Linked DNA regions of Hahella sp. HNIBRBA332. Each later gene encodes a partner of the first gene's protein in a complex. Links are inferred from orthologs where the notes say so. Each region holds a gene or a part of one and is shown in the gene's direction. Other genes may lie near its edges.

What was found.
Region 2: the proteins of O5O45_RS30700 (region 1) and O5O45_RS17415 are in contact, whole or in part, in a crystal structure (PDB 1YFN), measured with the Escherichia coli proteins. The link is inferred for Hahella sp. HNIBRBA332 from one-to-one orthologs.

The regions. Positions count from the first base shown.
Region 1 is NZ_CP132203.1:6,896,735-6,902,271, forward strand. What follows is about bases 1,294-4,143. They hold O5O45_RS30700 (ClpXP protease specificity-enhancing factor), read left to right. Parts: upstream 1,294-2,432; coding sequence 2,433-2,855; downstream 2,856-4,143. Other genes in these bases: O5O45_RS30690 (cytochrome c1), read left to right, coding at 1,294-1,627; O5O45_RS30695 (glutathione S-transferase N-terminal domain-containing protein), read left to right, coding at 1,739-2,371; O5O45_RS30705 (phosphoheptose isomerase), read right to left, coding at 2,926-3,519; O5O45_RS30710 (YraN family protein), read right to left, coding at 3,569-3,943; O5O45_RS30715 (penicillin-binding protein activator), read right to left, coding at 3,943-4,143. In the rest of the region: O5O45_RS30685 (cytochrome b), read left to right, coding at 1-869; more of O5O45_RS30690, read left to right, coding at 869-1,293; more of O5O45_RS30715, read right to left, coding at 4,144-5,537. UniProt on the Escherichia coli protein: Enhances recognition of ssrA-tagged proteins by the ClpX-ClpP protease; the ssrA degradation tag (AANDENYALAA) is added trans-translationally to proteins that are stalled on the ribosome, freeing the ribosome and targeting stalled peptides for degradation.
Region 2 is NZ_CP132203.1:3,941,825-3,946,145, reverse strand. The notes cover bases 1-2,978. They hold O5O45_RS17415 (sigma-E factor negative regulatory protein), read left to right. Parts: upstream 1-1,162; coding sequence 1,163-1,795; downstream 1,796-2,978. Other genes in these bases: O5O45_RS17405 (SoxR reducing system RseC family protein), read left to right, coding at 2,824-2,978; O5O45_RS17410 (MucB/RseB C-terminal domain-containing protein), read left to right, coding at 1,799-2,827; rpoE (RNA polymerase sigma factor RpoE), read left to right, coding at 420-1,016; nadB (L-aspartate oxidase), read right to left, coding at 1-163. Outside these bases: more of O5O45_RS17405, read left to right, coding at 2,979-3,258; O5O45_RS17400 (DegQ family serine endoprotease), read left to right, coding at 3,409-4,321. UniProt on the Escherichia coli protein: An anti-sigma factor for extracytoplasmic function (ECF) sigma factor sigma-E (RpoE). ECF sigma factors are held in an inactive form by an anti-sigma factor until released by regulated intramembrane proteolysis (RIP).

The DNA.
Region 1 (5,537 bases):
GCATGACCATCTATCTGTGCTTGATGGCGGAAGCATTCTTGGGCTATTTGTTGCCTTGGGGGCAAATGTCATACTGGGGCGCGCAAGTTATTGTTTCTCTATTTGGGGCCATACCTTATGTGGGGGAAGACTTGGCTCAATGGATTCGGGGCGACTATCTAATATCGGGTATTACCCTTAACCGATTCTTTGCTTTGCATGTCATCGCTTTACCAATCGTACTGCTTGGTTTGGTGGTATTGCATATTTTGGCGCTACATGAAGTGGGGTCTAATAACCCGGATGGCGTTGAAATTAAAAAGAATAAGGATGAAAACGGCATTCCTAAAGATGGAATTCCCTTTCACCCCTACTATACGGTGCATGACATCGTAGCTTTGATTGTATTCTTGTTCGTATTCTGCGTAGTCGTATTCTATTTTCCTGAAATGAATGGCTACTTCCTTGAAAAGCCTAACTTCGAGCCGGCAAACCCGCTGAAAACCCCTGAGCATATTGCGCCGGTATGGTACTTCACACCTTTCTACGCGATGCTTCGTGCAATCACATACCCACTATTTGGTGTGGACGCGAAGTTCTGGGGCGTCGTCGTTATGGGGGCTGCAATAGCAATTCTGTTTGTGTTGCCTTGGTTGGATCGCAGCCCTGTGAAGTCTATTCGTTATAAGGGAGCGATGAGTAAAATTGCACTTTTAGTGCTTGTCGTCAGCTTCGTAATTTTGGGCGTTTGTGGAGTCTTGCCGGCTAATGAGCAGCCGAGTTGGCTTGCTCCTCTATGTACAGGCTTATATTTCGCTTACTTCCTATTGATGCCTTGGTATACCAGAGCAGAAAAGACTAAACCTGTACCAGAGAGGGTGACTCACTAATGAAAAGCATACTCAAAGTTCTGCTTCTCTCGTGCGTGACGTCTCTTGCACATGCGGCCGGCGGCGGAGACGTTCATTTGGATCATGTGGATGTTGATATTCGCGATAAGCCTTCTTTGCAAAGAGGGGCTGCGATGTTTACCAACTATTGCATGGGCTGCCACTCATTAAAGTATTCTCGTTATGAGCGTGTAGCGGATGATATCGGTATTCCGCACAACCTTTACGAAGAGAATCTAATCTTCGGCGATGCGAAGATCGGGCAGCTGATGGATATCGCAATGGCTCCTTCCATGGCGCAAAGTTGGTTTGGCGCAGCGCCTCCTGATTTGACTCTGGTTTCTAGGTTGCGCGGGCCGGATTGGTTGTATAGCTATTTGCGGGGATTCTATAAAGACGAGTCTCGTCCGTGGGGTGTCAACAATGTTGTATTTAAAGACGTTGGTATGCCCCATGTTCTAGTCGATCTGCAGGGACTGTGCGCTGAAAAGCCAGAGCTGGGCAGCAAGGCGGGTATTGACCCCCTAAGTGGTGTTGAAGTTGGTGCGCCGGGGTGTAAGTCATTTGCTACAACGGGCAGCATGGAGCCGCAGGAGTATGATGCTGCGATTCGAGATATGGTCAACTTCCTGGCTTATGTAGGCGAGCCGTCAAGGTTGGAAAGTGAAGAGATCGCCCCGTTCGTGTTGTTGTTCTTGGTGGTTCTGTTCGTTCCTGCATACCTCCTCAACAGAGAATATTGGAAAGACGTTCACTAGTCTTTTCGTGTATAATGTTCGACCTTGGATAAAAGCTCCAGCATCGGGTGCCCCTGATGCTGGAATTTTTCTTTCTGAATAATCTGAGTTGCAAGCGACCGAGGTAATTCTATGGGAGTCGTGACCAAACGGTCATCAATGACATTTTTTTCTGATCCGCAGAGCCACTACAGTCATAGAGTTCGTATTGTTTTGGCTGAGAAAGGGGTGGCTGTAGATATCATCGATGTTGATCCTGATGATAAGCCTGCGGAAATTGCCGACCTAAATCCTTATAACACGCTGCCAACCTTGGTGGATCGTGAGCTGTCGCTGTACGAACCAAACATCATGATGGAGTATTTGGATGAGCGTTTCCCTCATCCGCCTCTATTGCCGGTATATCCGGTTGCGCGAGCGCAGAGCCGGTTGTTGATGTACCGAATCCAAAAAGATTGGTGTAGCTTGGCGGATATTGTTCTGCAAAGTAAAACTGACACTGCAGAGGTTGAAGAGGCGCGTAAACAGCTTCGTGAAAGCTTGATAGCCGCCGCCCCTATCTTTTCAGAAAAGCCGTATTTTATGAGCGAGGAGTTTACAATTGTAGACTGCTGCGTCGCTCCACTGTTATGGCGTTTAAAGCTCATGAAGATTGAGCTTCCTGAAAAGCCGGCTAAGCCGTTGATCAAGTACATGGAGCGCCTGTTCTCGCGCGAGTCCTTTAAAGCTAGCCTGTCCGATATCGAACAGGAAATGTTTAGCTGATACGTCTAACTGAAGGGGTCTGTACAAGGCCCCTTAAGCTCAAATTGAATTGGCAAAACCAATGACTCCCAGTCGTCCCTATTTGTTGCGAGCTCTGAACGAGTGGATTCTTGATAATCATCTCACGCCTTATGTGGTAGTGGATGCATCGCTTCAAGGTGTAGAAGTGCCGCGTGACTTTGTGAGCAATGGCCAAATCGTGCTCAATATCAGTCCGCAGGCCGTACGAGGTTTGAGTATAGGTAATGATTATCTTGAATTTAGCGCCCGTTTTGGTGGTGTGCCGCGTCAAGTGTCCGTTCCGGTAATGGCGGTATTGGCTATATACGCGAAGGAAAATGGTCAGGGTATGGTCTTTGGCTCTGAGCCTGGTGGAGCGCCTGAGCCGCCCAGCAATAAAGGTAAGCCAGGGACTCCTCCAGCGCCTCCCCCGAAAGGTGGAGGGCGAGAAGGTTCCAAACCGAGCCTGAAGATCGTCAAATAAACGATTAGGGCTTTAGAATCTGAAGAGCCGGACGCAAGGTGAAAGCCTTGAATCCGGCTTTTTTGTTGCGTTAATCGATTGGGCCAAAAATCTCGCGGTCGATGTAGTCGCAAAGGGTATGTATTGTTAATAGATGTACTTCCTGGATGCGCGCAGTAGAAGTCATTGGAACTCGGATTTCGACATCTTCAGCCTGCAGCAAGGAGGCCATATTTCCACCATCTTTTCCTGTTAATGCGACCACTTTCATTCCCCTGTCGTGGGCTGCTTGAATTGCTTGAATCACATTTGCTGAATTACCGCTTGTGGAAATGGCCAAAAGCACGTCGCCTTCTTGGCCTAGGGCGCGTATCTGCTTGGAGAACACTTCGTTGTAGCTGTAGTCGTTGGCGATGGACGTCAGTGTTGAGGTGTCAGTCGTCAGGGCGATTGCCGGTAAGCTAGGGCGCTCTCGCTCAAAACGGTTCAGCAGTTCCGAGGAGAAGTGCTGTGCATCTCCGGCTGAACCGCCATTACCGCAAGAGAGAATTTTGTGGTCGCTAAGAAGAGCATGAACCATCAACTGGCCTGCCGCCTCAATCAGTGGGGGGAGTGATTGTGCGGACACTTGCTTCGCTTTAATGCTTTCTTCGAAGAGGTGGATGATGCGTTCAATACTGTTCATATAAAAATCCGGAATTAACGGTGGTGTACGTTGGTGCGAAAAGGTGGCGTCACCAGCAGCTAAATGCGTCTGGTATCCATTGAAAGCCGGTATTTGATTTGAGGTTTCCCACGATAACATCAAATCGACATGGCGTGTTTGTTAAACCTTTCTTCTGAAGGTATATGCTCGCGGCAAGGATAATGCGTTGCTGCTTTTTTTGAGTGATGGACTCTGCAGCGCTGCCGAACTTGTCGTTGCTGCGGTGGCGAACTTCAATAAAAACCAAGTGTTCGCCGTGCTTGGCGATAAGATCAATCTCTCCCCCTTTGCAACGAAAATTGCGCTCAACGATGGTGAGTCCTTGAGCGCGAGCGAATTTCTCCGCTTGGCTTTCTGCAGCGCGGCCAATATCAATAGACTTGATCAGGCGCTTAAAGGGCATTATTGGGAGATTGGCTCAGGGCTGTTTAATTCCGCTTTCGCCACCCCTCTTTCAAATATCGCCCATTCCAGTATGCGACGAATTTGCTGGGCGTCATTCATAAATAGATTGCCTGTCGTGCCTTGTATCTGGCTGTCTGGGAATTGGCGCATGAGGCTGAGTCGCGGGGCGATAGTGTAAGCGTCGGCGCCCATTGCATACAGTCTTTCATAGCGCGTGGTGTCAGCGACGTAGCGAATATCTTGTTTGAGAGGTAAAGACTGGCTCAGCAGCCAAGGCGTTTCCGTAAAATGAATGCCATTCAGGTCGTGATCTTTATCTGGTTGTGGGACGCCGCCGTATATCTGCGATGTGGCGTAGACAGGCAGATCGCTGGCGTAGTGGAACAGTAGCAAGGGCTTTAGCTGTCTGGCTACATAAGGTGTAGAGATCATGATGATCGCATCAATATCCTGTCGACGACGCGGCTCATACTCAAATTTGCCTGCAACTGACTTCAGTTTTCTGGCTCTTTGCTTGCTTGCATTGATCTGCAGTAGGTGGGCGATGCCGTCCGAATAGTTTTCGCCCTCGACATATTTGTATGGGATGGGTAAAGGGAGGTTGGCCGCTTCATATTCTCTGTCCAGCACACTGGCGAGTTTTATCGCCCATGGCGAGTCAGGATAAATCACTGCAACGCCACGCTTTCCTTCCGACATTAGCTTTCTGGCTATCTGACGCACTTCGTCTTCGGCGGCCAGTCCGTATTGGTACATGCCAGGAGGCGGGGTGACTCCTTCATCCAGGTAGTTCAATGCAAGTACAGGGGGATCAAGCTCAGGGAAGCCCGCGAGTTGGGCGACGGCTTCTTTCTCCAGAGGGCCGATAATCAGATCGTAGCCTTCTAATTGTAAAGAGAGGTATAGGTCGGCGATATTTTCGATAGAGCCTGAGTCTATAATCTGAATTTCAGGGCCTTGTCCGTTGCTTTCGCTGCTGTTGATGTCCTGGTAGTAAGCCGCTAAAAAGCCGTCACGGATAGCTTCGCCTGCTTTTGCCAGATTGCCGCTTAGCGGCGCCAGCAGTGCGATTTTGCTGGGGCGCTCATTAGGCAGCTCCGCCAGCATCTTGAGCTCGGCAGGGAGTCTTTTCGCTGCGGGATGGTCGGCCCATTGCTGGCGCCAGCTTTTCAGGGCCGCCAATTGCATTTCCAGACTAAATTGGTTTTGGCGTACGGCGGTGATCAGTTCAAGCCATCCCCGCCAGTCATGGTCTTGTGCAGTCTCCAGCGCGTGGCTTAGTTCCAGGCTGGGAGTGGCGCGTAATGCATTCCAAACATCGTCCAGTACTCGCCAGTATTCTTCGCCGGTATAAAGGCCTGATGCATAAATGAGAAGCTGCGCAGCGTCCAGAGATGAACCCGTCGCCATAAGCGCTTTGGCGTGTAATTCATTGGCGCGAAGTTGAATGTCTACTGGCCGGCTGGCGAAGGCGCCGGATGGGGCGGCGTTGAAATAAGAAAGGGCTTGGTCTGGCCGGTTCTGCTCCAAGGCCAGTGTTGCGCCAAGGATAATATACTGTTCCATCTGAGGCAGCGTCAGGGTGGTGGAGT
Region 2 (4,321 bases), 3.0 Mb from region 1 along the record:
GCACCGCTGCGATGCCGCCTTGCGCCCAAAGTGTGGAGCCGCTTTTGAGTTCGGTCTTGGACAATACCGCTACTCTTAAATCGGGAGGAAGATTCAGGGCGACGGTAAGGCCAGCGGCGCCGCTGCCGATAATGAGAACATCGTGTTCGAAGCTTAAACTCATAGCCTTTGCGTGACTCCAGCAATCAGGAAAAAACAGCCAGGAAAAAGGACCGGATAGTTGTTGGGCCCAAGCAGAATAGCTGAATATACTAACATTAATGGCTAAGAGTGAACTATCCGAAAAAAGTTGTGTCTATAGGGCTATGCAATCAACTTTTATAGACGCAGCAAACGGTGGTTCTTTTATGTCAGTGCAGGTTTTGACCGCTCTTGAATCAACGCGTGGTCGCGCTGAAATACTGGATAATAAGGAAAATATGAGCGCTCCTAACAAGACGACAGACCAACAATTGGTTGAGAGGGTTCAGCGCGGCGACAAACGCGCCTTTGACATGCTGGTGGTGAAATATCAAAGCAAAGTCATGGCGATTATCGCCCGCTATATTCGCGATCACCACGAAGTGATGGATGTTGCGCAGGAAGCGTTTATCAAGGCCTATAAAGCGCTTGCCAACTTTCGCGGCGAGAGCGCGTTTTACACATGGCTCTATCGTATCGCCATCAATGCGGCGAAAAATCATCTTATGGCTCAAGGGCGTCGCCCGCCAGGGGAGGATGTGGACGCCGCCGACGCGGTTTTATATGAGGGCGGCTCTGCTTTGAAAGATATTGACTCCCCCGAACGTCAAGTGCACCGCGATCAAGTTAAGCAGGCGATATTCCAGGCATTGGATGAACTGCCCGAAGATTTGCGTTCAGCACTTACGCTGCGTGAGTTCGACGGCCTTAGCTATGAAGAAATAGCGGAGATCATGCAGTGTCCCGTGGGCACGGTGAGATCGAGAATTTTCAGAGCCCGGGATGCAGTGGATGCGCGAATCGCGCCAATGTTGGAGCAGAAAATGCGCGCCTGAAACAGGTGAAGAGCGGTGGAAGGCTTGAGCGCCTTGGCGTTTTCCAGCAGAGGCGCCGGGAATCATCACCAGGGCTGGCGAATTGAAAAGTATTACAGAGAAGCCGGAGCGGCGCACAGACTCCGGATTTGCAGAGGTTGACGGTTATGAATGAACGACTGAAAGAATCTATGTCCGCGCTTCTGGATGGAGAAGCGGATGAGTTGGAGGTGCGCCGTATACTGGCGCAGTCCCACGACGAAGAAGTGATGGCGACCTGGAGTCGGTATCAGCGTGTACGCGATGAACTCCATGAAGAAGCCGCGCAATGGGCGCATGTTGATCTGCGGCAGGGCATTTGGTCTGCGCTGGAGGAAGAAGAGGGCGTTGAACGCAATGAGAGCGTTGCAGAAGAGGAGATTGTGACGGAAGAAGCTCGCGCTGGCGGCGGTTGGTGGCGGGGAGTCGCCGTTGCGGCGTCGGTCGCTTTCGCCGCTGTATTTATGGTGGAGTTTTCCGGCGGGCCAAACACGACGCAGCCTGCTCCTGCAGTCGCCAATGAACAGCAGAGTGCGCCTTCGTTGAATGTGAACGGCGCAGGCTCCCATTTGGTGGCGGACTCTGGCGCGGAAAGCGAGGTCGCCATCCAGTTCTCCGCGGAGCATGCGAGCAGATTAAACGCCTATTTGATGAAACATGCCGAGCAGGCTGCGCTGAACGGCTCGCCGGTTATTTCTCCTTATGCCCGTTTGAGCGCCTTTGAGGTGGTAGAGGGGCAAGAAACGGAGCAACGCAGGTAAGCAATGAAACTGGTAATTCGTAAAGCGGCGGTGATCAGGAACGGTGTCCGGCAATGGAGTTTGGTCTGGACTCTTGTGCTGATGTCTTTGACTTCGGCGACAGCCCAGGCGTCAGGGCCGCAAGAATGGCTGCAGCGCATGCTGGAGGCGCGGCAGGAACTCTCATACCGCGGCGCATTCATCTACAGCCGGGGCGATGAAATGAGCTCAATGAAAGTCTTTCACCGCACGCAAAATGGCGTGGAGAAAGAGCGTTTAGTGGCCATGGATGGAGAGATGAGGGAGATTATTCGGGACGGAGACATGCTGATTTGCGTGTTTCCCGGCGGCAAGCAGGTTCGACTTGAGCAAGCCGCCTACACAGGGCCTTTTCCAGGGGCGGTTTTGAATGGCGGCTCTGATGTCGATTCGGTGTACGAATTGAAAATGGCTGGAGAGGAGCGGGTGGCCGGGCATGACGTGCTGAAAATGGCGGTTATGGCCAAAGATCAATATCGCTACAGCTATTACCTGTGGTTGGAAAAAAACTCCGGTATGCTGCTTAAATCTCTTTTGACCAACCGTAAGGGAGAAGTGCTAGAGCACTTTCAGTACACGGTGCTGGAGCTGGGCGCGCAGGTGACGGACCAGGAGCTGGCTCCTTCAATACCTGAAGCGGATGTCAAAGGGCTTGAGCCCAAAAAAGGGAAAACGTCTGAAACGTTGCCTGAAAAATGGATGCCCGCTTGGCTTCCGAATGGGTTCAGTATGTCGCCTAACGTGACCAAGCGTAACGATGTTATGCCCGGGGATATGCGCACGCAGGTATACGGCGACGGTTTGACCATGTTCAGCATATTCGTAGAAGAAAACAGCCCTCAGGCCATGCCGGAAGGGGCTTCGCGCATGGGGGCGACCACTGCTTACTCGAAACATATCAAGCACGGAGGCATGACCTACGTCATTACGGTTGTGGGTGAAGTACCCATTGAGACAGTCAAACGGGTGGCGGATAATATGAAGTCAAGTTCATCCATTGGAGACGCAACTTGATATTGGAAACCGGAAAAGTCGTTGCAGTTGGCGACCATGAAGTCTGGGTAAGGACTATCAGGGAGTCTGTCTGCCAGAGCTGCTCGGCTCGGAAGGGCTGTGGCTCGCGACTTCTCAATCAGATGAGCGACGGCGCTTCGACCCAGATTAAAGTGGCGAAAAGATTTGATGTCGAAGTTGGAGACGAAGTAGAGATTGGCGTTGCCGAGCAGGCGTTGCTAAACGCTTCCATGCTGGTTTATCTGACTCCCTTGGTCGCGATGATCGTTTTAGCCGGCGTTAGTCAATCGCTGCTGCATTGGCCCGACCTTGGCGTCGCCCTGGCGGGCTTGTCAGGACTGGGCTTAGGCTTTGTTTTTGTTAAAATCTTGTCATCAAGGCTGTCTTGCAATCCCTCCTACCATCCCCAATTATTACGCAAGCTTTGTTAAGCGTCGTATAGCCTAGTTCCAATTATCTAAAGAAAATCTGACGCCATTATGTGAGCCGAGAGGCGTTGGCTCGTTTGGTTGGAGCGCCTGGGTCAAACGACTAAGCCCATGATTAGCGTGAGTGGTTTGGGTAACCAAGTGGAGTTGCATATGAAGGTTTGTCAGAAATTTACGGCGGTTATGCTGGTCTGGTTGAGCGCCGTTGTCAGTATGCGGGCGGGAGCTGTTGATTTACCTGATTTCACAGGGTTGGTGGAGAGAACTTCACCGGCGGTGGTAAACATAAGCACCGTGCGTAAAGTCGGAGACGATAGCGCTCAGTATTATTTCGGCGGCCCTGAACAAGACCAGATCCCTGAATTCTTTCGTCATTTCTTTGGCGACCCATACCGTCGCAGAGGTCCGCAGGAAGCCCAGTCAACGGGATCTGGCTTCATTGTATCCAAAGATGGCTACATACTTACCAACAACCATGTGGTAGCGGGCGCTGATGAAATCTTTGTCCGACTTATGGATCGTCGCGAGCTGACGGCGGAGCTGATCGGATCTGATGAGAAGTCGGATTTGGCGGTTTTGAAAGTGGAAGCTGACGATCTGCCGGTCCTAAATTTAGGCAAGTCTTCTGAACTCAAGGTAGGTGAATGGGTGGTCGCTATCGGCTCTCCTTTTGGGTTTGAATATACGGTGACGGCGGGGATTGTCAGTGCAAAGGGACGTAGCTTGCCGAATGAAAACTATGTGCCTTTTATTCAGACTGACGTGGCTATCAATCCCGGCAACTCCGGCGGGCCGTTGTTTAACCTCGAAGGGGAGGTTGTCGGCATCAACTCTCAGATCTATACCCGCTCAGGTGGGTTCATGGGGGTTTCTTTCGCAATTCCTATCGACGTTGCACTGGATGTGATGAATCAGCTGAAAGACACAGGCGCGGTCAAGCGCGGCTGGTTGGGCGTGCTAATACAGGAAGTGAATAAGGATCTGGCGGAGTCCTTCAATCTGAATAAGCCGCGTGGGGCCTTGGTGGCGCAGGTCATGAAAGGATCGCCCGCCGATAAGGCCGGCT